Regions from separate parts of the Streptococcus sp. oral taxon 071 str. 73H25AP genome, predicted to be linked through region 1. Evidence: riboswitches for the same ligand, from Rfam matches in the RefSeq annotation. Region 1 holds a riboswitch; the other holds the start of a gene.
The links. A riboswitch is a leader RNA that binds a small molecule or an ion and turns the genes downstream of it on or off. The one in region 1 is predicted to bind thiamine pyrophosphate.
Positions count from the first base shown of each region.

Region 2: linked by a shared signal. The riboswitch ahead of HMPREF9189_RS10615 (thiamine-binding protein) and the one ahead of HMPREF9189_RS08195 (ECF transporter S component) in region 1 are both predicted to bind thiamine pyrophosphate.

Region 1 is NZ_GL397254.1:1,207,807-1,211,228, forward strand. It holds gene HMPREF9189_RS08190 (ATP-binding cassette domain-containing protein) at 1-1,061, opposite strand, end outside; gene HMPREF9189_RS08195 (ECF transporter S component) at 1,062-1,622, opposite strand; TPP riboswitch at 1,781-1,869, opposite strand; gene lctO (L-lactate oxidase) at 2,018-3,154, opposite strand; gene pyrE (orotate phosphoribosyltransferase) at 3,398-3,422, opposite strand, start outside.
Region 2 is NZ_GL397254.1:1,726,622-1,730,043, forward strand. It holds gene HMPREF9189_RS10600 (ABC transporter ATP-binding protein) at 1-63, opposite strand, end outside; gene HMPREF9189_RS10605 (ABC transporter substrate-binding protein) at 63-1,070, opposite strand; gene HMPREF9189_RS10610 (ABC transporter permease) at 1,108-1,866, opposite strand; gene HMPREF9189_RS10615 (thiamine-binding protein) at 1,829-2,119, opposite strand; TPP riboswitch at 2,190-2,292, opposite strand; gene polA (DNA polymerase I) at 2,396-3,422, opposite strand, start outside.

The sequences.
Region 1 (3,422 bases):
AGCGCCTGCTCCAGATTAAAATATCGTAAAGCTTGGAGAATCCGTTGATTTCTTTCAGAGTCTGGACTATCTAATTGCAGTTCCTCTCTCAGACTAACTCGGATAAATTGCTTCTCAGCTTCCTGAACAACACCTGTCAGATCACGATACAGACTCTTTTTCTTTTTCAGGACTTTCCCCTTCCAAGTAATGTACCCTTTATACTTTTGAAATTGAAGAATAGAGCGAAAGAGGGTTGATTTCCCGACACCATTGTCACCCAAGATACAGGAAATTCCTTGGTAGAATGTAAAATCCGCAATTGAAAAGAGGGAGCGCTTATCCAGCTCACAAGTCGTTCTATCCATATGGAATAGTTCTGGGCTAGAAGCAACTTCCTTTGAAGAAACCTGTATCATCTCAGAGGAAGGGATTTGAAACACTTCCCTTAGCTGTCCGTATCTTATTAGCTCAACCATATGGTCGATATAGGCTTCATAGTCTGATAAATCATGGTCGCACAGGATGACTGTCTTCCCATTAGAGGCCAACTCTTTTAGAATCTCCAATATCTCTATCCTACTTTTGCGGTCAATAGAAGCAAAGGGCTCATCCAAGAGATAGACTCTAGGATTCATGGCAAAGAGAACAGCTAGCGCAGCCTTTTGCTTTTCCCCACCTGATAAGTGATGGATGGGACGGTGCAAGATCGCCTTGCAGCGACATTGCCGGACCACCTCAGCTATTTTAGCATCAATCTCTTGAAGGGGATGCCCAATATTCTCCAGGGTAAAAATCAGCTCCTCAAACAAGTTCTCCATGGTAAATTGATGATTGGGATTTTGAAAGAGAATACCAACCGTCTGGACACGTTCAACGATAGAAAGCTGACTGACCTGGCTCCCATCTATCAGGACTTGACTACTATAGGGTAAGGAAGTGACCTGGGCAATGATTTGAAAGAGACTGGATTTTCCTGAACCACTGCTCCCAACTAACAAGGTAAAAGCTTGCGCATGAAAAGTAAAATCAATCGGTTCCGAAAAGATTGGTGACTGAATCCCCCGTAGTTCCAGCCCCATCTATGCCTTACCTCCAGATGCAAACTGATGATAGAGCTTGACAATGGCACGAACCAAGATGGCACAGAAGAAAAAGACAGAAATAAAACGCACCACAAGCAAGGAAAGGACAAAAGGAAGGGAAAAGGCGTAGTAACCTAACTTAATGTATTCATAGACAAAGCTAAAAAGGGTAATCCCAATACTATTAGCAGTTAGAGAGAGCCAACTTTCATAGCGATTCTTGGTCACAAGAAAGCCAAATTCACTTCCCAAACCTTGAACCAAGCCAGACAAAAGAGCACCTAGACCGAATTGGCTACCATAAAGAACTTCAGCAAGTGCAGCTAACACTTCTCCAATCGTCGCACTTCCCACTCTTGGAACAAAGATAGCAGCAATAGGCGCAGCCATACACCAGAGACCAAAGAGGATTTCATTGGCAAAGGCCTGCAAACCAAGAGGGGCTAAAATCAGAGTGAGGATATCAAACAGATAGCCTGAACCCACAAAAACGCCACCAAAAAAGATAGACAAGAAAGCAAGCAAGATAACATCTTTTAACTGCCATTTTTTCAACATAAAAAACTCCTTTTTTAAAGAAAAGTGGGGCATTCAAGGAGAGCTACCGAAAGGCTTGCCGTCAAGCCTATCCTCTTTTGATAAACAAAAAAACTCCAATTACAAACGAGAATTAGAGTTTACCTTACAAGATTAGACAGTTTCCTTCAACATACGAAAAAAACCTTTTCACATTTCCCTTCGCCAGTCTTAACTGTATCAGGTTCAATGGGTATCATCTCAGCCTAAGGCACCCCAAATGTCTTTATTATTTTATTACTGGACCAGTATAACAGAATTTGAAAGCCCTAGCAAGATATTTGACTGGAAAATATATTTATATAGTTTCTGATAACGATTTAATCTTTCTATACACGAAGAAAAACCTCCACATCAAATGGAGACTTTCTACTTTATCAATACAACTTCAAATCGCGTGAATCAACTGGGAAGGATGGATTGTATGGATTGTGACGCAGTTTGAAGCGTTTAACATCTTCAATAGTCTGAGTTCCAGATAACTGCATGACTGTCTTTAATTCTGCATTCAAGTGTTCAAAGACTTGACGTACACCCACACTACCACCAAGAGCCAAACCATAGATCACAGGGCGGCCAATAGCTACCAAATCTGCTCCTGAAGCCAAGGCTTTAAAGACATGCTGACCCCGACGAACACCAGAGTCAAAGACGATTGGCACACGTTTATCAACTGCTTCAGCAACTTCTTGAAGTGAGTCAAATGCGGCTGGCCCCCCGTCGATTTGACGGCCACCGTGGTTGGTTACCCAGATACCAGAAGCACCAGCGGCAAGCGAACGTTCAACGTCCTCACGGCATTGTGGCCCCTTGACATAGACAGGAAGACCTGAGTAAGCAGCGATAAATTCTACATCACGTGGAGACAAGCGTTGTTTGGCTGATTTGTAAACAAAGTCCATTGATTTACCAGCACCTTCTGGCAGGTATTCCTCAACAATTGGCATACCAACGGGGAAGACAAAACCATTGCGCTTGTCGACCTCACGATTGCCCCCTACAGTAGCATCTGCTGTCAAAACAATCGCTTTATAACCTTCAGCCTTCACACGGTCCATGATATGGCGGTTGATACCGTCATCCTTACTAAAGTAAAATTGGAACCAGTGAGGTGTCCCTTGAAGGGCTTCTGTAATTTCTGGAAGATCTACAGTAGAGTAAGAGCTAGTTGTGTAAAGAGAACCAAACTCATGCACACCACGCGCAGTCGCCACTTCACCCTGTTCATTTGCTAATTTATGAGCCGCAACAGGCGCCATAATGATTGGTGAAGACAATTTTTCACCTGCAAATTCAATCTCTGTACTTGGATTTTCAACATCACAAAGCGTATGTGGAACGATGAGTTTGTGGTTAAAGGCACGGATGTTCTCGCGTAAAGTGAAAGTATCCTCTGCTCCACTAGCGATATAACCAAAGGCAGCTTTAGGAATAACTTGTTGCGCCATTGGCTCCAAATCATAAGTGTTAATAAAATCTACAGGTCCTTCTGCATTGCTTGTTTTATATGACATAAAGTGTCCTCCTTGTTAAGTAAGCGTTTACTTTTTCTTACATTAACTATCTTACCTCTTTTTCAGAATCCTTTCAAAAATTTTGTCTGGAAATTTCAAACTGATTATCTGAATATGCCCCCAAAAAAGAGAGGACTCTCATTCTACCATTATCCTATATTCTTCTTTACCTTTAGGGAGCTTTGTTTTATTGCCCATATATAAAAAATCAGATAATCCTAGTGACTACCTGATTTTCTACTTTTAAGCGTTTTGCCAATTTTCTTGG
Region 2 (3,422 bases), 520 kb from region 1:
GTCCTCTAAAATCTTTTCATCGCCATAGGCATAGCTTACGTGTTCTAGTCTAATTTCTGTCATTATTTTACAAATTCATTAGTGAAGCCTTTGTCTGTCAAGTCTTCTTTAAGGATACCATTTTCTTTGTCCCATTTGTAGAAGGCATTCCAGCGAGCAGCATCAAATTGTCCCCATTTTTCCTTGTCACTTGCGTATTCTTTTGACAAGTATTTTTGCGATTCGATGACAAAGTCACGTTTTTCCTTGAGTTCAGGTGCATTCTTGATGAGAATATCCGCAGCTTCTTCTGGATGTTCCATAGCATATTGGTAGCCTTTTTTGATGGCTTGGATGACTTTACGAGCTTCTTCCTTGTTGTCTTTGAGATAGTCGTTGTTTGCGATAATAACTGGTGAGTAGTAGTCAAATTCCTTGACATAGTCTTTCAAGTACATGAAGTTGGCGTCTACACCTTGAGATTTGGCAAGGATACCGTCCCACCCATAGTAGATCCAAGCAGTGTCAAAGACGCCATTGGCAATTGGTGTGATGGAGTTTGAGTCGTTGTTTGGTACTTTTTCGACCTTTTCGAAGTCTCCACCTTGAGATTCCACCAAGGTTTTCAACATAGCAAGTTCAGTCGGGTCATTCCAAGTTCCGTATTTCTTCCCAACCAAGTCCTTTGGACTGCTGACATTGTCCGATTTACGTGAGATGATTCCTGATGTGTTGTGCTCAACGATAGCGGCAACGGCAGTGATGCCTGCCCCTTTTTCTAATTTCTTAGCCATGTAGTCTTGGAAATAGATAGCAAATGGTGCCTTGCCATTGATCACCAAGTCTGAAGAACTTTCTTCTGGTGGCAATTTCAAGTCAACATCCACTCCAACTTCTTTGAAATAGCCTTTTTCCTTTGCTACATAAAGACCTGTGTGGTTGGTATTTGGCGTCCAGTCTAGGATAAAGTCAATCTTCTTAACTTCTGCTTCTTTGTTGTCCTTAGAAGCAGTTCCTTGACCACAAGCCACAAGCACGACAGCTACAAGAGCTGTTACAAGCGTTAAAAACACTTTCCATGTTTTCTTCATTTTCATTTCCTCTTTTCTTTTTCAAAAACGCTCTATTTTAAGTACGTTTCCATTTAATCACATATTTTTCACTGATATCGACCAGCTTCATACCTAGAAGACTGATAATCGACACCAGAATAATAATGGCAAACATGGTATCATACTGAAACAGTTTTTTAGACTGAATCATATAAACACCAAGACCTTCAAAACCTCCCAACCACTCAGACACCACGGTTGTGATAAAGGCGTAGGAGACACTGACCCTCAGACCTGCATAAAAGTAGGGCAGACTGACCGGGATTTTAAAATGCCAAAGGATTTGCCAAGGGTTTGCTCGCATCAGACTAAACAAGGTCAGCATATCCTTGTCACAATGCCTAAAACCGTCCAAGATACTAACAATGATAGGGAAGGTTGTCGTCAGAATAATCAAGACAATCTTGGGTAAAATCCCATAACCCAACCACAAGACCAAGATAGGCGCTATGGCAATGGTCGGAATGGTCTGGATAACCACCATCATGGGATAAATCAAGTCATTGAGCCAAGAGAGACTATCCATGAGCACCGCCATAAGACAGGCAATCAAGACTCCTAAGACTAGACCTAGCAAAGCCACTCTCAAGGTCGCCCAGCTATGGTACCAGAGAAATTCTCTGTCACGAACAAAGGACTGGAGAATCTCAAGAGGAGTTGGCAGGATAAACTTGGGTAAAAGTTTGAATACTCCCGCTAACTGCCAGATTGACAAGACTCCTAGAAAACCCAATAGACTAATGTGTCGTCTCAGTATACTTTTCAAGTTTGTCATCAATACTTAAAATCTCTCCTACATTTATTTTGACATTGGCAAAGACATTATCTGCCTCCTGCCCGGCCACTTCAAGAGCTTCTTTGAGAATGCGCATAAGCTCATCAAACTCCCCTTCCAAGACCGTTTCAAAGGGTGTCACCACCATGGTCACGGACTGAGCTTGCAGATAAGCAATCACTTGATCGATAATAGCAATTCGATCAATCCCCTGTGATAGGGGCAAGACTTGCAAGGCAATGCTTGCTTTCATAAAAACCTCCTCTTCTCAGGTTTCCTTTTGACAAAAAGAAAACCCCTTCCATATATGGAAAAGGTGCAGAATTCGGCTAAGTATCGTTCCCTACGCTGGCATTACCCAGATCAGGTGCGGTCGAAGTTTAACACTTCCTCTCAGACTGTACACAGACTCCCATATCTTATATGGACATATAGTAACGCAAATACAAGGAAAAGTCAAGGAAACTGCTTACAGAAAATCATGAAAAAGAGCTTGAAGGCACGCGCTTCAAACTCTATCATAGCTTTCTTATTTAGCCTCGTACCAGGTTGCCCCTTCATTTTCATCTGCGATAAGGGGAACACTGAGTTGGATGGCTTCTTCCATGGTTTGTTTCACTAGTACTTTGACAGCTGCTAGTTCTGATTTCGGAACTTCAAGGACGATTTCATCATGCACTTGCAAGAGCATCTTGGTCTGATAACCACCTTCAACTAGAGCTTTGTCTAGCTGGATCATAGCAATCTTGAGGATATCTGCTGCCGAACCCTGAATAGGGGAGTTAATGGCAGTTCGCTCTGCAAAACCACGAATGTTAAAGTTGCGCGAATTGATATCTGGTAGCTCTCGACGACGCTTGAAGAGGGTCTCTACATATCCCTTATCACGCGCTTCACGTACCACTTCTTCCATATAGTTTTTAATCCCAGGAAAACGCTCAAAGTAGGTATCAATGTAGGCTTTGGCCTTCTTACGACTAATACCAAGATTGTTCGCCAAACCAAAATCTGAAATCCCGTAAACCACTCCAAAGTTGACGGCCTTGGCATTGCGACGGTCATTTGGAGTCACATCCTCAGGACGTTCAATTCCAAAGACCCGCATGGCCGTCGAGGTATGGATATCTGCTCCCTCTTGGAAGGCCTTAATTAAGTGCTCATCTTTAGAGATATGAGCCAAAACGCGCAACTCAATCTGTGAATAGTCCGAGCTGAGTAGTACACTATCCTCCCACTCTGGCACAAAAGCCTTACGAATGAGGCGGCCTTGTTCCAAACGCACAGGAATATTTTGCAAGTTTGGATCCACACTAGACAAACGCCCGGTCTGGGTCAAATCCTGCACATAGCGCGTGTGGATCTTGCCATCATCTAAAATCCAATCCTGCAAGCTAACCACATAGGTGGATTGAATCTTAGCAATCTGACGGTAGTCTAGAATTTTTTTGACAATCGGTGCAATAGGAGCCAGACGCTCCAGCACATCCACTGCTGTCGAGTAACCTGTCTTGGTTTTCTTGGTGTATTCTAGAGGAAGGCCGAGTTTTTCAAAGAGA